One region of the Arthrobacter sp. BG5 genome, then DNA from elsewhere that is predicted to be linked to it. Evidence: riboswitches for the same ligand, from Rfam matches in the RefSeq annotation. Region 1 holds a riboswitch; each other region holds the start of a gene.
What was found. Region 1 has a riboswitch for S-adenosylmethionine ahead of AC1MBE_RS08390 (DUF1737 domain-containing protein). Riboswitches for the same ligand answer to the same signal wherever they lie in the genome.

Region 1 (7,025 bases):
GATCAGGTCCTCGGCGTCTTCCAGGCCCACCGACAGCCGGACGACGCCGTCGCTTAGCCCGATCGCGGCCCGGCCGTCGGGTCCCATGGCGCGGTGCGTCGTGGTGGCCGGATGGGTGATCAGGGACTTTGAATCACCGAGGTTGTTGGAGATATCGATGATCCGCAGTGCGTCCAGCAGCGCAAAGGCTGCCTCCTTGGCGGAGCGGCCGGGCGAGGGTGAAAGTTCGAACGTCAGCACGGTGCCGCCGGCCTTCATCTGCCTGGCGGCGAGCTCGTGCTGCGGGTGGGACGGCAGCAGCGGGTACTTGACCCAGCTGACCGCGGGCTGGGCCTCGAGCCATTCGGCCAGCCGCAGCGCCGAGGCGGAGGAGTGGTTCACCCGCAGGGCCATCGTCTCCAGGCCCTTGCTCAGCACCCAGGCGTTGAAGGCGGACAGGGCGGGGCCGGTGTGGCGCATGAGCTGCTTGACCGGGCCCTCGATGAACTCCTTGGTGCCCAGGATCGCGCCGCCGAGCACCCTGCCCTGGCCGTCGATGTGTTTGGTGCCGGAATACACGATCACGTCCGCGCCGAGTTCCCCGCAGCGCTGCAGCAGCGGAGTGGCGAAAACGTTGTCGACGACGACGGTCGCGCCGGCGGCGTGCGCCAGTCCGCTCACGGCGGCGATGTCCACGATTTCCTGCATCGGGTTCGACGGCGACTCGAAGAACACGGCCGTCGTCGGCACGGCCAGCGCCGAGCGCCACTGCTCAAGGTCGGGGCCGTCCACGAACACCGTCTCCACGCCCCAGCGCGGCAGGATCTCGTTGAGGATGACGAAGCAGGATCCGAAGAGCGAGCGGGCGGCGACCACCCGGTCACCGGCCCCCAGCAGCGCCCCCAGGGCGGTGAACACCGCGGACATGCCCGACGCCGTCGCGAAGCATGCTTCGGTTCCCTCCAGCAGCCGGAGCCGCTCCTGGAAGGTGGCCACCGAGGGGTTGCCGTAGCGGGAATAGACAAAGCGTTCGTCCTCGCCGGTGAAGGCGCGCTCCGCCGCGGCGGCGGATTCATAGACGAAGCCTGAGTTCAGGAAGATCGGTTCGGTGGTCTCCTGGAACCCGGTGCGGTCGAGTCCGCCGCGGACGGCCTGGGTGTCCGGGCTCCAGCCCTGGGCGTCGGGATTAAAGCTCACTTAGTGCTTTCCGGGGTTGGTGGGCAGGCCGCGGTTTTTCCAGCCGTTGACGGTCCGATGTCCGGCCGGGCCGGGTTCGCCTTCGAAGCCCTCGAGAACGTTGTAGGCGGTGAAGCCCGCGGCCGTGGCGGCATTCGCTGCGGCGACCGAGCGGGCGCCGGAACGGCACAGGAAGATGAGCTCTGCGGCCGGCTCCGGCGCCTGCTGCTGCAGCTGTTCCAGGAACTGCGGGTTGGGCGCTCCGCCGGCCAGAGTCCACTGGACGAACAGGGGTTCCTGCCGTTTTCCGGCGGCGGAAGGGGTGGCCGGGGTGCCGATCCGGGCCCACTCGCCCTCGGTGCGGACGTCCACCAGGACGGCGCCCGCCTCAAGCCTGGCCCATGCTTCCTCCGGGCTCAGGTCTCCGGCGTAGCTCATGCGTGGCCCTCGCCGTCGAACTCGACGACGTCCAGCTCATCCACCGCATTGGCGACGGCAGCGTCCGCGCTCGCGATGGCGGCCGGCAGCACGACGGCCTGCGCCACAATCACGGTGCTGCCGTTGAACGTCGCGGAGGGGCTGCCATGCAGGACATAGCCCTCGGCCAGTGCGGCGGAGACCCGTTCGCAGAAGCTGCGGTCATCGGGGCCGGTGAACAGGCGGTAGGCCAGCCTCTGTTCGGCGGCCGGGCCGGGGGCGGCGGAGGACGGGGCGGGGGCTGTGGCGGGCACAGCGGGTGCGGACGCGTCGGGCACGACGGATCTCCTTACTTTCACGCTTGCAGCTCGAATTCTCGATATGCCGAGTATTCACCTGAGGCACCCCGCCGCGAAAGGGAGGGTTGCCGACCGGCCAGTCAGGGCTTGGCGCCGGGTCTCATTACTCCACGAAAACGTAGCACTTCCGGTGCCGTCGGGACCGGCGCGGTCGTCATGTTAAGTCACGCGGCCGCCGTGGCGGGCGCTTCCAGCCACGGCATGGGCGCGGGTAGCGCTGGCAGCAACCCCAGTACTCGTGAGCATCCGGCGCAGTGCCTGCCGGGCAGATTCGGGTAGTTCCTACTCGGGATATCCCTGGCACCCTCGCCTTGACTGGGACGGGCACGACCGACGTGCCAGCAGATTTCCGATGGATTAACCAGCAATTTGCCCGGCGCGGCACTGGGGCACCCGGCACGTCTACGAAGGAACTGGATTTTTATGGTCTCGATTCACGGCTTACGCTTTGCCTCCCTGGTCCCCCTTCCGGCCGCGGCGTTTCGCTGTGGCACTGGTACGGACCGCCTGTGAAGCCCCGGGTGCTCGTCACCGGCGCGGGCGGATCTGCCGGACGGGCCGTCGCGGCCCAGCTCAGAGCGCGGGGCGTACCCGTCCTGGGTACCGACGTCCGCGAACTGCCGGCGGGGTCGGGGATCACCGCCGTCCGCGTCCCGCTGGCCTCGGATCCGGAACTGGTCTCGGCGCTCCGCCGGCTGGTGGCGGCCGAAGACGTGAACGTTCTCATTCCTACCGTGAGTGAGGAGCTGCCGCAGCTGGCGGCCTTCCGGCCCGCCTTCGGCCCGGACGTCCGTGTCATCATTGGCGAGCCGGGACCCGTGGCGCTCGCCCACGACAGGCTCTTTACCGCGTGGCGGCTTCAATCGGCCGGTGTGGCCGTCCCGCGGTTCGGGGTCCCACGGGATTTCTCCGGCGCTGAGGCCGCCATGGAAGCGCTGGGCGGACCGGTGGTCGTCCGGCCCCGGGTCTCCTGCGCCGGCAGCGGCGTGACCGTCATCGACGGAGGCAGCGACGTGGACTGGCACAGGCTGCCGGAAGGCCGGATCGTGCAGGAATTCATCCCGGGAACCGCTTACGGCCCGATGGTCTTCGGCACCCCGGTGCAGAACGCGGCCGCCCCGTTCGTCGTCGTGATCGAAAAAATTGCACCGGCCGGGGGGAAAGCAGGAAACGCGGCGGCCGCCCGTCGGGTCCAACCCGGCGAGGCCATGGACGTGGGGAATGTGGCCATGGCGGCTGTCCGCGCGCTTGGGCTGACCGGCCCCGTTGACGTCGATGTCCGGCGGCGTGCCGACGGGACGCCGGTGGTGCTCGGTGTGACCGCCCGGTTCGGCAGGAACAGCGGGCTCGCCCCGGAAATGCTCGACGCCGTTCTAGGGGCTTTGACACTGCCATCGTTCAACCCGGCATCCTTCCGGCAGTTCCCACGGGTGCACAGCAATGCCCTGGTCTGAGGTCGGCGCGGCCATGCGGCGTCGCCGCGGGGTGCCCACCCTGCTGGACATGTGGCCGACCGTGTCGATCATTGTGCCGGCCTTCAACGAGGCGGCCCGCATAGAGAGCTGTGTACGCTCCATCCAGCTCACCAGCTACGACCGTTACGAAGTGGTGCTGGTCGACGACGGCTCGACCGACAACACGTTCGAACTGATGAAGGGCGTGGCCGCGGCCGATCTCCGAATCAAAGTGCTCAGCCAGGCCAACGCGGGCAAGGGTGCCGCCCTGAATCTGGGCTTACGGCACGCATCCGGCGAGGTCGTGGTGTTCATGGATGCGGACCTGGTCCTCTCACGGAACACCGTCAAACGGGTGCTCCAAGGCTTCGCGGACGAGCGTACCGGCGCGGTCTGCGGCGGCGCCCGGCCGTCCACGTTGCACCCGGAGTGGCGCCGGATACCATCCTCCTTGAACCGCGGTGCCGGGCTGCTCCGGAACGCCCTCGCCATGAGCGGCTGCCTGCCAGGCCGCCCCGGCAACATCAGAGCGGTATCCCGGGCCGTGCTTGAGGAAATCGGCCCTCTCCGGGAAGACGTGCTGGGCGGAGACCTTGAACTGACCAGGCGGGTGCGACGCGCCGGCTACCGGGTGGCCTTCGCCCCGCGTGCCCTTGCCTACGCCGATACTTCAGCGACCACCACGGGGGACCGGTTCCATCGCCCAAGGGCCCGGAGCTGAGCCGCGAAATGGTCCGCGGTCCTACTCGATAGTTGCGAAGAGCGCGTTGAGCTCCGCCGTGAGCTGGCGCCGCAGTTCCGGTGTGCCGATCTCCTTGCCGTCGATGTGGTTGACCGGTGCGAGGAGCCGGATGCTTGAGATGAGCCAGACAGCGTCGGCGTCGTACAGGTCCTCGGGAACCAGCGGACCGTAGCCGAGCTCCCAGCCCGCGGCCTTGGCTGCCGTGAACAGCGCGCCCTGCGAGGTTCCGGGGAGGATTCCACTGTCCAACTGCGGGGTGATCAGCCGGCGCACGGTGCGGACGCCGCCGGCGCCGTCGTCGGTGGATTCCAGGTGCGCCAGCAGCACGGTCGACGTCGGACCTTCCAGGACCCGGCCGTCCGCGGAAGCGAAGATGACATCGTCCGCGCCCTGGTGGTGGGCATACCGGAGCGCCGCCATGTTCACCGCGTAGGACAGCGTCTTGGCGCCGAGCAGCAGCCACGGGGCGCGTTCGCCCACCTCGCTGTCATAGCCGCGGTCCAGCAGGATGACGTCGATTCCGGTCTCGCGCTGCACTCGGCCGGCGGCCGGGGGAGGCGAGGCCTGCACCCAGCACGTCGGTGCGGAGTCGCCCTCGACGCCACGGGTGGCGAGCAGTTTCACCACCACCTCGTCAGTCGCGCCCGCCTCGTCCGAGGTCCCGTCCGGGCCGCGAAACTCGCTGATGGCCGTCCCGATCGCGCGGCGCCAGGCGTCCTCGTTCGGGATGGCCAGTTCCAGGGCGCGGGCGGAGCCGGCCAACCGGCTCAGGTGGGCCTGCAGCTTGCGCGGCCGTCCCCCCACCACCAGCAACGACTCAAAAACGCCGTCGCCGCGCGTCGCGCCCTGGTCCGTGGCCATCAGCTGCGGCTTGGACGAGTCGGCGATGCGGCCGTTTTCAAACGCGGGATCGAGGAACACCAGCACCGTCGGGCGGGCCGGAACAGAGGCGGGGGTAGTCATGCCTTCAGCTTAGTGCGGTGGGTAAAGGGATAGGATTTGACGATTGCCCGTTCCGGAACTGTTCCGCGGGTCTGGATCATGAGGGGTTCGCCTGTGTTGTGGCCATTTTCGCTGGCGGAATCACTTCCGTCCTGGGTAATCCTGATCCTGACCGTCGTGGACCTCGCCATCCGCGTCCTGGCCCTGGGCATCATCCCGGGCAACCGTCGTCCCACCACGGCCATGGCCTGGCTCCTAATCATCTTCTTCGTCCCGGCCGTGGGCCTGGTCCTCTTCCTGCTCTTCGGCAACTTCCGGCTCTCCCGCAAGCGCCGGGCGCAGCAGGATGCCGTGAACACCCGGGTGCGCGCCGGCACGTCCGAACTGGCGATGCTGGAAAGCCGCTACGAGGGCCCTGAATGGGTGTCTTCCGCGGCGGAACTGAATAAAACCCTGGGTTCGCTGCCAATGGTGGACGGCAACCACGTGGAGCTCCTGCCCGGCTACCCGGACTCGATCAGGGCCATGGCGGCCGCCGTCCGCGAATCCGAGTCCTTCATCAACGCCGAGTTCTACATCCTCAGCTCTGACCACATCACGGACGAACTGCTGACGGCGATGGAGGAGGCCGCCGAGCGTGGCGTCGAAGTCCGCCTGCTGTTCGACCACCTGGGGACCTTGCGGATCAAGGGCTACAGCAAGCTCATCGCCCGGCTGAAGGCCAGCAAGATCCGCTGGCGGCCGATGCTGCCGCTGCGGCCCGTGCACGGGCAGTGGCGCCGCCCGGACCTGCGCAACCACCGCAAGATCATGGTGATCGACGGCGAGGTCGCCTTCACCGGTTCGCAGAACCTGATCGAGCCCTCCTATAACAACCCCCGGCACCGCAAGGTCGGCCGGGAATGGGTCGAGCTGATGGCCTGCCTGCGCGGCCCGATCGTCACCACACTCAACGTCGTCTTCGCGACCGACTGGCTCAGCGAGACGGATGAGTCCCTGGAACATCAGCTGGCGCACCGGCCTGAACTCCACGCCGGCAACGTCACGGCCCAGGTGGTGCCCAGCGGCCCCGGCTTCATCACCGAAAACAACCTGCGGCTCTTCAACACGCTGATTTACTCGGCGCAGCACAAGATCTCGATCTGCAGCCCCTACTTCGTCCCCGACGATTCCCTCCTCTACGCGGTGACGACGGCGGCGCAGCGCGGCGTCGACGTCGAACTTTTCGTCTCGGAGAAGGGTGACCAGTTCCTGGTCCATCACGCCCAGCAGTCGTACTATGAGGCGCTGCTGGAGGCCGGGGTGCGGATCTACCTCTACAAGGCCCCGTTTGTGCTGCATGCCAAGCACTTTACGATCGACCACGAGGTTGCCGTGCTGGGTTCCAGCAACATGGACATGCGCTCCTTCTCGCTGAACCTTGAGGTCTCGGTGATGCTCCTGGGCGAGGACATCGTGCGGCGGATCAGCGCGGTGGAGGACACCTACCGGGGCATCTCGCGCGAACTGACGCTCGAGGACTGGATGAAACGCCCGGTGGGGGTGAAGTACGTGGACAACGTCGCCCGGCTCACCTCCACCCTGCAGTAGGCATCCTGCCGCTGCCGGCCGTGCCGACGCCTAATCCGGTTCCCGCGCCTAATCCGGTTCCCGCGGCTAGCCCGGCGGGAAGCCGGCGCCGAGCGCCGAGAGCACGCCGAAGGCCTTGGTCCGAATCTCCTCATATTCTTCCCGGGGCGAGGAGTCCGCGGTGATGGCCCCGCCGACGCCGAGGCTCACCGCGGTGCTGTGGCCGGGGCCCGGGCCCGCCACCAGGGTCCGGATGGCCACCGCGAGGTCGGTGGCGCCGCTGAGCGAAAAGTAGCCGATCGCCCCGGAATAGACGCCCCGCGGGGCCGCCTCGAGCCGGTCCAGGATGGCCATGGTGCTGACCTTCGGCGCACCGGTCATGGAGCC
Region 2 (7,025 bases), 940 kb from region 1:
CGTGCCATCCGCATCGCCGCGGAGTACAGCTGGTCCACATACTGCATCGCATCGCGCTCGAAGCGGGCGCGGCGCTCGTCCGAGCTTTCGGCGTCCGTGTCCAGCGGCTGGCCGGTGCCGTCCGCCGCTACGGTTTCCACGGCTGTACGTTCTGCGACGGCCTCGTCCACGGCTGGCGTTTCCGCAGCACTACTGGCGGCGGTTGCCTTGGCGGGTTTGGCGTCGTCGTTTCCGGCAACCTCGTGCATGGCCGCAACGGCCGGATCCATGGTGCTCATTGCGTTCAAGTCTACTGTCACCTTCCGGCGGGTGCTTAAGGCTCCCGTCCGGGCCGCGGACCACGGGTCCGCGGCGGCTTCATCCAGCAGTCGGGATTCTTTGACCAGAACCAAACCTCCGCCTTCCTGCACTGGCCGAATGACCGGCTGTGCCGCTAGTTATTGCATTGGTTTTCCCGCCCCCATTTCGGCTGGAACCTGTCATGCACAACCCCGCACAACGGGCAAATATTCCGCAAAAGTGCAAGACTAGAACCGGTTCTCCCGCACAGCGTCCGCGGTTCGTCCATCCAGGAGGAAATTCATGTCCTTTGTCCGCTTTCTCGCCCGCCCTATGCTCGCCTCCAGTTTCGTGCTCGCAGGCATGGACAAGCTGAAGAATGCGGATGACACTGCGACACAGCTGTCTCCCCTGCTGCGCCGCGCCGCTGAGTCCCTCCCGTTCCAGACCAATGAGAAGGTCCTGGCCCGCGTCATCGGCGGCACCCAGGTGGGTGCCGGCGTCTGCCTGGCCCTGGGCAAGGCTTCCCGCCTGGCCGCCACGGTGCTGGCAGGTATCTCGGCCCTTAACGCTTACGTAGAATGGCGCAGCGCGGATATCTCCTCCAAGGAGGGCCGCGACGCCCGGCGCAAGCAGCTGCTGAAGAACGTCTCCCTGACCGGCGGCGTCCTGCTGGCGTCCGTGGACACCGCGGGCAAGCCGAGCCTGGCCTGGCGTGCCGAACACCTCGCCGCCGACGCCCGCAAGACCACGGCCCACCTCGCCGCCGATGCGCGCAAGACCACGGGCAAAAAGCTGAAGAAGGCTGACAAGGCGGTCCGCAAGGCCGTGGACCACGCCGTCGGAGCCTAAGACGGCAATGACTGGCACCACCCCCACCGCAGCAGCCCCTTCCCTTCCGGCCGGCGGCGGTCCGCACTGGTCTGCGCCGTTCGCGGTGCGTCCGGTCGACGCCACCGTCACGGTGCCGGGGTCGAAGTCCCTGACCAACCGGTACCTCGTCCTGGCGGCCCTCGCCGACGGCCCGTCCCGGCTGCGCACCCCGCTGCACTCCCGCGACTCGGCGCTGATGATCGAAGCGCTGCGGCAGCTGGGTGCCACCATCACCGAGGTGCCCGGCGACGGCGCCTTCGGCCCGGACCTGGAAATCACGCCCATCCCTCTGGTTGCTGATGGTGATGCCGCAACGGACGCCGCAATTGACTGCGGTCTGGCCGGCACGGTGATGCGCTTTGTGCCTCCGGTCGCCGCGCTGCGCCGCGGCGAGTCCCGCTTCGACGGCGATCCGCATGCCCGCAAACGCCCGATGGGCACCATCATCGAGGCACTCGCCGGACTCGGCGTGGCGGTCAGCGCGCCCGACGGCGGACCGGCGTCGTCGTTGCCCTTCGCCGTGCACGGCACCGGGGAAGTCCGCGGCGGCCACCTCGTCATCGACGCCAGCGCCTCGTCCCAGTTCGTCTCCGCCCTGCTGCTGGCCGGGGCACGGTTCATCGAGGGACTCCATCTGGAACATGTGGGAAAGCCGGTGCCAAGCCTGGACCACATCAACATGACGGTCGCGGTGCTGCGCAGCGTGGGCGTGGCGGTCGATGACTCGGTGCCGAACCATTGGGTTGTTTCCCCCGGACCGATCCGGGCCTTCGACCAGCGGATCGAGCAGGACCTTTCCAACGCCGGACCGTTCCTCGCCGCGGCCCTTGCCACCGGCGGAACCGTCCGCATCCCCAACTGGCCGGCCGGCACCACCCAGGTGGGGGACCTCTGGCGCAGCATCCTCGCCGCCATGGGGGCCACCGTCACCGTCAAAGACGGCACGCTGAGCGTCACCGGCGGCGCGGAGATCAAGGGCGGCGACTTCGACGAGACCAGCGAGCTCGCGCCGACCGTCGCAGCTCTGTGTGCGCTGGCCGCCGGGCCTTCACGGCTCACCGGCATTGCGCACCTGCGCGGACATGAAACGGACCGGCTCGCGGCGCTGGTGGCCGAGATCAACCGGCTCGGCGGCGACGCCGAAGAGACCGCCGACGGACTGATTATCCGCCCGGCCGCACTGCACGGCGGCGTCGTGCACAGCTACGCCGACCACCGCATGGCCACCGCCGGGGCCATCCTCGGCCTCGCCGTGCCCGGGGTGGAGGTCGAGGACATTGCCACCACGGCCAAGACCATGCCCGATTTCCCCCGGCTCTGGGACGCCATGCTGGCACAGGGTGCCTCCGCCGGGAAGGACGCCGCCGGTGGCCCGCAGCACTGACTCCTGGGACGAGTCCGACGTCCGGATCCGGCCCAACAAAAAAGGCACCCGGCCCCGCACCAAGGACCGGCCCAGCCATGACGACGCCGTCACCGGGCGCATCATCACGGTTGACCGCGGACGCTACACCGCCGTCGTCGGCGAAGGCACCGGCACGGAACGCAAGATCATCGCGGCCCGCGCCCGCGAACTGCGCCGCAATCCCGTCGTTGCCGGGGACTTCGTCTCCCTCGTCGGGGACGTCAGCGGCGAGCCGGACACGCTGGCGCGGCTGGTCAAGATCCAGGACCGCCGCACCCTGCTGCGCCGCAGCGCGGACGACACGGACCCGATCGAACGCGCCGTCGTCGCCAACGCCGACCAGCTGGTCGTCGTCGTGGCCGCAGCGAACCCGGAACCGCGCACCGGGTTCATCGACCGCGCCCTGGTGGCCGCCTACGACGCCGGGATCGAGCCGCTGCTGCTGGTCACCAAGGCGGACGTCAAGGATCCCGCCGAACTGCTCGACAACTACCGGCACCTCGACTTCCCGGTGATCATCTCCAAGACGGCGGATTCGGCAGCTTCCGGCATCGACGCCCGCTCCGATGACGGCCTGTCCGCCCGGCTGGACAAGACCGCCGTCTCGCAACTGCGCGCCTACCTCGACGGAAAAGTCACCGTCATGCTGGGCCACTCCGGCGTCGGCAAATCCACCATGGTGAACGCGCTTACCGGCGCCGAACGTGCCACCGGCGGCGTCAACGCCGTCACCGGCCGCGGCCGCCACACCTCGTCCTCCGCGCTGGCGCTCAAGGTCAACGATGCGCCCGCCGGCAGCTGGATCATCGACACCCCCGGCATCCGCTCCTTCGGCCTGGCCCATGTGGACCCGGACCGGATCCTCCGCTCCTTCCCGGACCTGGCGCCCGGCACCGAGGACTGCGAGCGGGGCTGCAAGCACGATGCCTCCGCCGTCAACTGCGGGGTGGACGCCTGGGTGCAGGGCGGCCACGCCGGCCCGTCCGGCCCGGCCCGGCTCGCCTCGCTGCGCCGGCTGCTCGGCACCGATCCGCGGCTGGAAGCGCAGGACACCAAGGAACTCGGCAGCGTCTCCTAGCAGCGCCTCCCGAGCGGGTCTCCTGGCAGCGGCGACGTGGCCTCCCGGCCTGCGGCGCGTTTTGGCGGTAGTTTGGAGGCATGAGTCAACCCGCTTCGAGCTACAACGATGACCTGCGCCTTGCCCATGTACTGGCAGATTCCGTAGATTCCCAGACCATGAACCGCTTCAAGGCGCTCGACCTTCGGATCGAGACGAAGCCGGACCTCACTCCCGTCACCGACGCCGACAAGGCCGCCGAGGAAGCCATCCGGGGGCAGCTGTCCCGCTCCCGCCCCCGCGACGCCGTCCTCGGCGAGGAGTTCGGCAGCTCCGGCCACGGCTCCCGCCGCTGGATCATCGACCCGATCGACGGCACCAAGAACTTTGTCCGCGGCGTTCCCGTCTGGGCCACCCTGATCGCCCTCGTCGATGAAGGCGAGCCCGTGGTCGGCGTCGTCAGCGCCCCCGCCCTTGGAAAACGCTGGTGGGCCGCCAAGGGCGCCGGCGCCTACACGGGCCGCTCGCTGGCCGCCGCCAGCCGGCTGAAAGTCTCGAACGTCTCCCGGCTGGCCGACGCCTCGCTGTCCTACTCGAGCCTGGGCGGCTGGAAGCAGCGCGGCAACCTCGACGAGTTCCTCGGCCTCACCGAGGAGGTCTGGCGCACCCGCGCCTACGGCGACTTCTGGTCCTACTGCCTGGTGGCCGAAGGCGCCGTGGACATCGCCTGCGAACCCGAACTCAACCTCTACGACATGGCGGCGCTGGTCCCGATCGTGACGGAAGCCGGCGGCCGCTTCACCTCACTCGAGGGTGAGGACGGCCCTTTCGGCGGCAACGCCCTGGCCACCAACTCCATCCTGCACTCGGAGGTCCTCAAGCGCCTCAACCCCGGGCTGGACGACCTGCTCTAGCCGGCCCGCCCACGGCAGGCCGTAACACAACGCTTCATATTCCTCCCTCCCTTTTCCATGCGCCGGACCATGTCCTAGGCTCGAAACAGGTCACGAGTGCCAGCGCTAAACCCCGGTTTGCTGGCCGGCAACCCTCCATTCGCGGCGGGGTGCCCCGGGTGACGACCTGGCCGGTCCGGAGCGGACCCGGCAAGCGCGGATCCCCCTGTGCGCGGGGTCCTTTTCGAGCGAGGTCCCATGACGACTGCCACCATCCCCACCCACCCCGCGACCGGCGCGCCCCTTTCCGAGGCACGCTTCGACGCCGCCCGCCGGCCGCTGTCCGCCGTGTCCGGCGCCGAGATCCAGGCCCCGCTGATCCAGGGCGGCCAGGTCCGCTACGCCAACCTCGACTACGGCGCCTCTGCCCCGGCGCTGTCCGTGGTGTCCGCCTATCTCAACGAGATCCTGCCCTACTACGCCAGCGTGCACCGCGGCGCCGGCTATGCCTCCCAGCTCAGCACCTCGGTGTACGAAAACGCCCGGAACATCGTCCGCGGGTTCGTCGGCGGACGCCCGGACGACTCGGTGATCTTCACCCGGAACACCACTGATTCGCTGAACCTGCTGGCCGGCTGCCTGCCCGTTGCCGGCGGCCAGCACACCGGCGAGGTGGTTTACCTCGACATCGAGCACCACGCCAACCTGCTGCCCTGGCAGAACGTCCCGCACCGCAGCGTCGTCGCGGCGCCCACCCTGGCCGGCACCCTGGCACGGCTCCGGGCGGAACTCGCCCACGGCGACGTGAGCCTGCTGGCCGTCACCGGCGCATCCAACGTCACCGGCGAAATCCTGCCGATCCGTGAGCTGGCCGCCCTGGCGCACGAATTCGGCGCCCGGATCGCCGTGGACGCCGCCCAACTGGCCCCGCACCGCCGCATCAACATCGCCGCGGACGACGTCGACTACCTCGCCTTCTCCGGCCACAAGCTCTACGCCCCATTCGGCGCCGGTGTGCTGGTGGGCCGGCCGGACTGGCTCGACGCCGGCACCCCGCACCTGGCCGGGGGCGGCGCCGTGCGGGACGCGCGGCTCGACACCGTCAGCTGGACCACCGGTCCCGCCCGCCACGAGGGCGGCTCCCCCAACGTCCTCGGCGCCGCCGCGCTGGCCCGCGCCAGCCAGGTCATCGAGGCGCTTGACGAACAGCAGTGGCACGCCCACGAGGACGCCATCCGCTCCTTCCTGGTGGAGGGACTGCAGCGGATCGACGGCGTAAGCGTGCACCACATCTTCGAGGACACCACCCGCGGGGAAGGGCCCGGGACGATCGGCGTCGTGAACTTCTCGGTCGCCGGGTACGACGCCGGCCTGGTCGCCGCCTACCTCTCCGCTGAACACGGCATCGGCCTGCGCGACGGCCGGTTCTGCGCCCATCCGCTGCTGAAGCGGCTGGGCCTGCCGGCCGGGTCGCTGCGCGCCAGCTTCGGCCTCGGGTCCCGGCTCGAGGACGCCCAGCGGCTGCTTGCCGGGCTGCAGGAGCTGCGGCGGGGCGGCCTTGGCTGGGACTACGTGGTGGACGCCGGCCGCTGGGTGCCGGCCAACGACACGCGCAGCTACCCGCACTGGGCCCCGAACACCCCTGGCACCGCCGGCGCCGCCCCCTGCACCCTCGACTAGGGGCCCGCCTCCGGCCGCGTGCGGTAAATTCGGAGGGTACTTACCTATTGCTGCCGAAGGAGATCGCACGTGGCACGCGGCGGCCCCAAACTCCACCACCACCGGCGGCAGGAGCTCGGGCAGAGCTTCCTGGACGGCGGCGAGCACTACGACCGGGTCCGGCCGGGCTACCCCGCGGACTCGGCCGACTGGCTGATCCCCGCCGGGGCCCGGGACGCCGCCGACCTCGGCGCCGGCACGGGCAAGTTCACGGCGCTCCTGGTCGAACGGGGGCTGAAGACCGTGGCCGTGGATCCGTCCCCGGACATGCTGGGACAGCTGCGCCGCGCGTTGCCGGACGTCACCGCCGTCGAGGGCACCGCCGAACATACCGGCCTGGCGTCCGGGGCGTTCGACCTGGTCACGGTGGCCCAGGCCTGGCACTGGTGCGATCCCCTGCTGGCCAGCACCGAGGCTGCCCGGATCCTCCGCCCGCACGGCATCCTCGGCCTGATCTGGAACCAACTGGACACCTCGGTCCCCTGGGTGCACCGGCTCTCGCGCATCATGCACGCCGGGGACGTCCACAAGCCGGACTTCAGACCGCCGCTGGGACCGGAATTCACCGGGCTGGAAAGCCACCTCACCCGCTGGGAGGACCCCGTCACCAGCCAGGACATCATGGAACTGGCCAAGTCCCGCAGCTACTACCTGCGGGCAGCTGAGGTGACCCGCGCCAAGGTGCTCGGCAACCTCGACTGGTACCTGCACGAGCACCTCGGGCACACTCCCGGCGAGGTCCTGCCGCTCCCCTACCTGACGCAGAGCTGGCGCGCCGCCAAGGTCTGAGGTTCCCGCA
Region 3 (7,025 bases), 1.5 Mb from region 1:
CAGCGCCGCACCCGGTCCGGGTAGCTGACCGCCCACTCCAGCGCACGCGCTCCCCCGAGCGAGCCGCCCATCACGGCATACCAGCTGCTGATCCCCAGCGCGTCGGCGAGCCGCGCCTCGGCGGCGGTGCTGTCCCGCAGGGTGACCAGCGGGAACCGCGAACCCCAGGGCTGCCCGTCCGGCGCCGGGGTGGACGGCCCGGTGGAGCCGTAGCAGCCGCCGAGGATGTTGATCGACACCACAAAGTATTTGTCCGTATCCACCGGGGCGCCCGGGCCGGCCAGCTGCTCCCACCAGCCCGGCTCTTCTTCGGCACCGCGGGTGACATGGGTGTCTCCGGTCAGGGCGTGCTCGATCAGCACGGCGTTGGACGCGTCGGCGTTCAGCGTCCCCCAGGTCTCGTAGGCGAGGGTGACCTCCGGCAGGGTGGCACCGCATTCAAGGGCCAGGGAACCGATCGGGAGGTACTGCACCGTCCCATCAGGAACAGTGGAGGGCTTGCATTCCGGTACACCCGTGCGGGTGACGGCAATCGTCATGTGAGGACCTAACTTCGCGCTTGCCCGCCGTCAGCTGACCGGCAGGCCAGGTCTTCACCCGGGGCACCCCGCCGCAAATGGAGGGTTGCCGGCCAGCAAGCCGGGGCTGTCGCTGGCACTCATGACCTGCCTCGATTCTACGAAACCCGGCGGCGCAAGCGCGAAGATTGTGACGGCTGTGTGACACCCGGTCCCGCTGGCGCCGCGTGCCTCAGGCGTTTTTGGCCGCCCGGAACCCGGCGTCGAGGTCCGCGATGATGTCGTCGATGTGCTCAAGTCCCACCGAGAGACGGACCAGGCCGGGGTTGACGCCGGCCACCGTCTGCTGCTCCGGGGAGAGCTGGCTGTGCGTGGTCGACGCCGGGTGGATGACGAGGGACCGCACGTCGCCGATGTTCGCCACGTGCGAGTGCAGTTCGAGGGCGTCGACGAAGCGCTTGCCGGCCTCCGCTCCCCCGGCCAGGTTGAAGGAGACGACGGCGCCGGTTCCCTTCGGCCCGTACTTGCGGCCACGCTCGTACCAGGGGCTGGACGGCAACCCGGCGTAGGCGACGGATTCGACGTCGGCCCTGGCCTCCAGCCATTCAGCGACCCTGAGGGCGTTGGCGACGTGCCGTTCCATCCGCAGGCTCAGCGTCTCGATGCCCTGGGAGATCAGGAACGCATTGAACGGCGAGACGGCGGAGCCGAGGTCGCGCAGCAGCTGGACCCGGGCCTTGAGGATGAAGGACAGGTTGGCGCCCAGCGCCCCGTCCGCCCCGAGGTCACGGGCGTAGACCAGGCCGTTGTAGGTGGGGTCGGGGGTGTTGAAGCCGGGGAAGCGCTCCGGGTCCTTGCCGAAGTCGAAGTTGCCGGAGTCGACGATGACCCCGGCGATCGCGGTGCCGTGACCGCCGAGGTATTTGGTGGCCGAGTGGACCACAATGTCGGCACCCCACTCGAGCGGCCGGATCAGGTACGGGGTGGAGAGGGTGTTGTCCACGATCAGCGGCACCCCGGCCCGGTGCGCCACGTCCGCGACCCCCTCAATGTCCAGCACGTCCTGCCGCGGGTTGGACACCACCTCGCCGAAGAACAGCTTGGTGTTGGGCCGCACGGCGTCGCGCCACTGCTCCAGGTCGTCCGGGTCCGCGACGAACGTCACCGAGATGCCGAACTTCTTCAGCGTGTGGGCCAGCAGGTTGTAGGTCCCGCCATAGAGGCTCGGGCTGGCCACCACATGGTCCCCGGCCTCGGCGATGTTGAGGATCGCCAGGGTTTCAGCGGCCTGCCCGGAGCTGAGCAGCAGCGCCCCGAGGCCGCCCTCGAGGCTCGCGACCCGCTGCTCCACCGCGTCCTGGGTGGGGTTGCCGATCCGGGTGTAGATGGGGGCGAGTTCGGCGAGCGCGAAGCGGTTGGCCGCACTCTCCGCGCTGGGGAAGACGAACGACGTCGTCTGGTAGATCGGCAGCGACCGCGCACCGGTAGCGGAATCCGGCTCCTGGCCGGCGTGGATCTGGCGGGTTTCAAAGGACCAGGCGTTGGACATTGGGGATCTCCTGAGTGACTGGGCACAGGCCCTTCCCGTCCTCCCAGGACCGGAACGGTTCTGCCGCCGCGCTTGCCTCCCGGCGGGCGCCGGAGGGCCAGGTCTTCACCCGGGGCACCCCACCGCGCAAGGAGGGTTGCCGGCCAGCAAGCCGGGGCTTGGTGCTGGCACTCATGACCTGGCTCCAGTTTAGGAAGGCTCGACGGCGGCTGGATAGCTTTGTGACGAATATGAATTTGGCCCGTTGACCGGCCGTGGAGCCCCGGAAAACGACATCCCATCAGGGTTAGGACAGCCTAAGCTGAGAGCTCCATCACAAAGTGCCAAGATGAGGGCATGCGCATGGATCACGTCTCTTACGCCTGTGAACAAGATGGCTTGGCTGCCACCACCGAACGTATCGCGTCCGCCCTCGGGGTCGAAGCCGTCAAGGGCGGAGTCCACCCCCGTTTCGGGACCCGCAACATGATTATTCCGCTTGCCGGGCACAAGTACCTGGAGGTCGTGGAGGTCCTGGACCACCCGGCCTCGGACAAGGCGCCGTTCGGGCAGGCCGTCCGGGCCCGTTCCGCCGCCGGCGGCGGCTGGATGGGCTGGTGCGTCGAGGTTGACGACCTGGCACCCTTCGAGGAGCGCCTGGGCCGGTCGGCCGTCAACGGCAACCGCAAGTTCCCCGACGGCCGCGAACTGGTCTGGAAGCAGATCGGCATCCTGGGCCTCATCGCGGATCCGCAGGTCCCCTACATGCTCAAGTGGGAGGGCGATCCCGCCCTGCACCCGTCCAACGCCTATGAGAGCGGCGTCAAGATGTCCGCGCTCACCATCGCAGGCTCCGCCGAGCGGGTCACCGAATGGCTGGGCGAACCGGTGGAGAAGCCGCTGGAGGATGTGGACGTGAACTGGCTGGCCCCGCACGGGACGCCGGGCATCCTGTCCGTCACCTTCGAGACCGATTCCGGAGCCGTCACCATCTGACGCTTCCTGCACGAAAAACTTCGGCCGCCAGCAGCGGGTGCCAATGATGCCACCCACCGCTGGCGGCCGAATCCTTTTAAGGCCTGGTGCGCCTAGCCGAGGCCGATCGCCTTGCCGAAGAGGCTGAAGCCGACGAAGGCCACGATGTCCAGCAGCGCATGGGCGATCACCAGCGGCATTACGCGGCGCGTCTTTGTGTAGACCAGCGCGAAGATGACGCCCATGATGGCGTTGCCGATAAAGGGCCCGAAGCCCTGGTACAGGTGGTAGCTGCCGCGCAGCATGGAACTGGCGAAGATGGCCAACGGCATCCCCCAGCCGAACTTGCCGAGCCGGTCCAGCAGGTAGCCCACCACAATGACCTCCTCCACGATCCCGTGCCGGATCGCGGAAAGGACCAGCACCGGAACGGTCCACCAGTAGGAGTCCAGCGCGCTGGGGATGATCGCCGTCGTAATCCCCAGGGCCCGTCCGGCCGCGTACAGGCCCAGCGAGGGGATGCCGATCAGGGCGGCGAGGCCCAGTCCCTGGGCCAGGTCCTTGCCGGGCCGGGCGAAGTTGAAGCCCAGCTTCCGGAACGCCGACGTCCCGGTGCCGGCGGCCAGGCCGGCGGGCCGGTGTTCGGTCAGGAAGTAAATCACCAGCACCACCGGCACCAGGGCGAAGATGATGTCCAGCAGCTGGTAGGTGAGGTCGAAGTACTCGCGGCTGCTCTGCGAGCGGTTCAGCGTCGAGGTTCCCTGGGCCAGCGGCGCACGGGTCAGTTTGTCCAGCAGCTGCACTACGGAGTACACCGCCGACTGCCCGAGCGACAGTCCCAGGACGATCCAGACTTCTAGCCGCAGCCGACGGCGGGAGGGAACCAACATGTTCCTATCTTGCCTGCCGTTGCCGGGAGTTGACTGCACGTGCCTATGCTGGGGCTGTGAGTGCGCCCGGGAGAATCTTTATGATCCGGCATGGCCAGTCCGCCGCCAACGCCGACACCTCGATCTACAACCGGGTGCCCGGATCCCGCTGACGCCGCTGGGCATCGAGCAGGCCACGGCCGCCGGCGAGCAGCTGCGGCGGCAGCTGGACGGCGAGCGGGTGTGCGTGTACGTCTCCCCCTACCTGCGGGCCTACCAGACCCTGGAGGCACTAAAGCTGGGCTCCCTCACGGAACGAGTGATCGAAGAGCCGCGGCTGCGTGAACAGGACTGGGCGAACTTCCAGATCGCCGGCGACATCGAGGACCAGAAGGAGCTCCGCAACGCCTACGGGCACTTCTTCTACCGGTTCCGCGAAGGCGAGTCCGGCTCCGACGTCTATGACCGGATTTCCTCCTTTATGGAGACCCTGTACCGGCACTGGTCCAAGCCGAACTACGCCCCGAACGCGCTGTTCGTCACGCACGGGCTGACCATGCGGCTGTTCTGCATGCGCTGGTTCCACTGGTCGGTGGAGTACTTCGAGTCGCTGAACAACCCGGACAATGCCGAGATCCGCACGCTGCTGCGCACCCGGCAGGGCAAGTACAAGCTGGACAAGCCGTTCAGCCAGTGGGAGGACCGCCGGGTGGATGAGACCGTGCTGGACGCCCCGCCGATGTTCTTCTAAGGGCCGCCCGGTCTTCTACGAGCCGCCCTGGGCGCGCTTGCGCGCGATGACCTGGTGGAACTTGCCGCTCGGGCCGGTTTGCTCCGGCGCCTCAGCAGCCCGGACCAGCTCCACGTTCGCCAGGCCCTGGCCCGCGAGGAAACCGGCGAGCTTGGCTGCCACGTCCTGCCACACCTCATCCGCCGCGGCGCCGGGCTCCAGTTCAAGCCGGACCCGCAGCTGCGCCGGGCCGGACTGGACCAGCTGGCAGCGGTGCACCCCGGCGGCGTCGTCAATCGGCGCCGTGATGGCCAGCGGCAGGACGCTCACCGTCCCGCCGGCGGCGTTGTCCAGGTGCAGCACGTCGTCGCGCCGGCCGGCCACCTGGACCGCGGGCAACGGGTTGCCGCATTCGCAGGGACCGGGCTTGGCGAGGACGGAATCACCCAGGTCGTAGCGGATCAGGGGCTGGACCCGGTTGGCGAGGTTGGTCAGCAGCACGGTGTGGGATGCCGTCCCCGGAGGTGTGGGCCGGTAGTCCTCCTCCACCGGTTCAAGGATCACCCAGTCGCTGTTGACGTGCAGCCAGCCCCGCGGACAATCCAGGGCGATGGGGCTGAACTCCGAGGCGGCGTACACGTTGTGGACCGCGCAGCCCAGCGACGCGGCCAGCCGGGCCTGGTCGCCGAGGGACTCGCCGCTGGTCTCGACAACGGCGGGCCGGATCCGCAGCCGGCCCGCGTCCTGCTCCTCGGCCAGGAGTTCGAGGGCGCTGGGATAGCCCACCACGAGGGCCGGGTCGAAGTCGTTGAGAGCCCGCACCAGCGCCTCCAGCGGCTGCTGCACGGAAAACAGGCGGTAGGCGCGGCGGCGGCCCCGGCTGCGGCGCCGTTCGGACTCAAGCCACACGGCGCCGGCGAAGTGGCCGCCGGCACCCACCACCACGGCGGTACGGATTCCGCGCCGCAGGACGGCCAGCAGCACGCCGGCGTTGACGGTGCTCCGGACCGCCCGGATCCCCTGCGCCCGGTAGCACGCGACGGCGGCGGGGTCGTGCACGAACAGTCCCGGGTGTCCCGTGGTCCCGGAGCTGGTGCACGCGAAGTACCGGCCGCGGTAGCGGCTGCCGACCAGGGACGGATCGGCGACGAAGGCCTCCAGCTCGGTCCGGGTGACATCGGGGTCGGTCACCCAGTCATCGAAGCGGGCCATCAGCTGCGGTTTGGTGACCGGCAGCAGGTCCCGGAGTGAAACGTCCCCGAGCGGGACGTTCCCGGCTGGCAGGCCGCGGTACAGCTCCCGGTAGAACGGGGAGCTGGTGCGGGCGTGCAGCACAAGCGCGGCCAGCCGCGCCTCCCGCCGCCGGGCAAGGGCCCGCGGGCCGCCGCGCTCGGCCCTCAGGAGATCGAGCATGATGCCCAGCTCCCTCGCAGACCCCGCCATAGCGTGCCTCCCGTGTCTGCGCGTCAGCGGGCGCGTACCCCGGCGCGCCAGACAGCGTGGGTGAGCGGCATCCCCGGCCGGTAGGCCAGGTGGGTTGCCGAAGGGGCGTTGAGCAGGTGCAGGTCAGCCCGGTGCCCGACGGCGATCGAGCCGACCGCGCGCTGCCCGTCGACGTCGTTCCCGGACTCCCGGCCGAGCGCCAGCGCACCGCCGTACGTCGCCGCGCGGACCGCCTCGTGCACGCTGAGCCGCATCTGCAGCACCGCGGTGGTGACGCAGAACGCCATCGAGCTGGTGTAGGAGGTGCCGGGGTTGCAGTTGGAGGCGAGCGCCACCTGGACGCCGGCGTCCAGCAGTTCCCGGGCCGGCGCCAGCGGCTGCCGGGTGGACAGGTCGCAGGCCGGCAGGCAGGTTGCGACCGTGCCGCGCTCGCCCGCACCGGCCGCGGATTCCCAGCCGGACCAACTGTCCGCGAGGGCGTGCACGTCGGCGCGGGAGAGGTAGTTCACGTGGTCGACGCTGGCGGCCCCGAACTCGACGGCCAGCCGCACGCCGGCGCCCTCCCCGAGCTGGTTGCCGTGCACGCGCAGGCCCAGTCCCGCGTCCCGGCAGGCCGCGAGCACGCGGCGGGACTGGTCTTCGTTGAAGGCGCCGCGCTCGCAGAAGACGTCGGCCCAGCGGACATAGGGCCGGACCGCTGACAGCATGGGACCGCAGACCAGGTCCGTGTACTCCTCGGCGTCCATGCCGCCGGGGACCAGGTGCGCACCGAGGTAGGTCACCTCGTCCGCGACGGTGGAGGCGATCCGGGCGCTGCGGGCCTCGTTGTCCACATCCAGTCCGTAGCCGGTTTTCGTCTCCAGGTAGGTGGTGCCCTGGGCGACCGCCTCGGCGACGCGGCCGAGCGCGAGCCGGGTGAGGTCGAAGTCGCCGGTGGCCCGGGTGGCGCCGGTGGTGACCGC

Region 2: another riboswitch for S-adenosylmethionine. It lies ahead of AC1MBE_RS03945 (aminotransferase class V-fold PLP-dependent enzyme); the one in region 1 lies ahead of AC1MBE_RS08390 (DUF1737 domain-containing protein).
Region 3: another riboswitch for S-adenosylmethionine. It lies ahead of AC1MBE_RS15130 (bifunctional o-acetylhomoserine/o-acetylserine sulfhydrylase); the one in region 1 lies ahead of AC1MBE_RS08390 (DUF1737 domain-containing protein).

The regions. Positions count from the first base shown of each region.
Region 1 covers NZ_CM155268.1:1,810,587-1,817,611, reverse strand. Annotated here, with positions in the region: gene AC1MBE_RS08400 (O-succinylhomoserine sulfhydrylase) at 1-1,176, opposite strand, end outside; gene AC1MBE_RS08395 (rhodanese-like domain-containing protein) at 1,177-1,593, opposite strand; gene AC1MBE_RS08390 (DUF1737 domain-containing protein) at 1,590-1,886, opposite strand; SAM riboswitch class IV at 1,925-2,039, opposite strand; gene AC1MBE_RS08385 (ATP-grasp domain-containing protein) at 2,441-3,385, shown strand; gene AC1MBE_RS08380 (glycosyltransferase family 2 protein) at 3,372-4,106, shown strand; gene AC1MBE_RS08375 (aminodeoxychorismate lyase) at 4,128-5,090, opposite strand; gene cls (cardiolipin synthase) at 5,184-6,659, shown strand; gene pabB (aminodeoxychorismate synthase component I) at 6,726-7,025, opposite strand, start outside.
Region 2 covers NZ_CM155268.1:869,127-876,151, forward strand. Annotated here, with positions in the region: gene AC1MBE_RS03920 (sigma-70 family RNA polymerase sigma factor) at 1-278, opposite strand, end outside; gene AC1MBE_RS03925 (DoxX family protein) at 583-1,131, shown strand; gene aroA (3-phosphoshikimate 1-carboxyvinyltransferase) at 1,139-2,536, shown strand; gene rsgA (ribosome small subunit-dependent GTPase A) at 2,520-3,635, shown strand; gene hisN (histidinol-phosphatase) at 3,716-4,528, shown strand; SAM riboswitch class IV at 4,617-4,730, shown strand; gene AC1MBE_RS03945 (aminotransferase class V-fold PLP-dependent enzyme) at 4,766-6,187, shown strand; gene AC1MBE_RS03950 (class I SAM-dependent methyltransferase) at 6,257-7,015, shown strand.
Region 3 covers NZ_CM155268.1:3,306,162-3,313,186, reverse strand. Annotated here, with positions in the region: gene metX (homoserine O-acetyltransferase MetX) at 1-539, opposite strand, end outside; SAM riboswitch class IV at 551-666, opposite strand; gene AC1MBE_RS15130 (bifunctional o-acetylhomoserine/o-acetylserine sulfhydrylase) at 751-2,067, opposite strand; SAM riboswitch class IV at 2,131-2,246, opposite strand; gene AC1MBE_RS15125 (VOC family protein) at 2,404-3,042, shown strand; gene AC1MBE_RS15120 (CPBP family intramembrane glutamic endopeptidase) at 3,135-3,911, opposite strand; partial or broken gene AC1MBE_RS15115 (histidine phosphatase family protein) at 3,992-4,641, shown strand; gene AC1MBE_RS15110 (phenylacetate--CoA ligase family protein) at 4,657-6,033, opposite strand; gene AC1MBE_RS15105 (amidohydrolase family protein) at 6,087-7,025, opposite strand, start outside.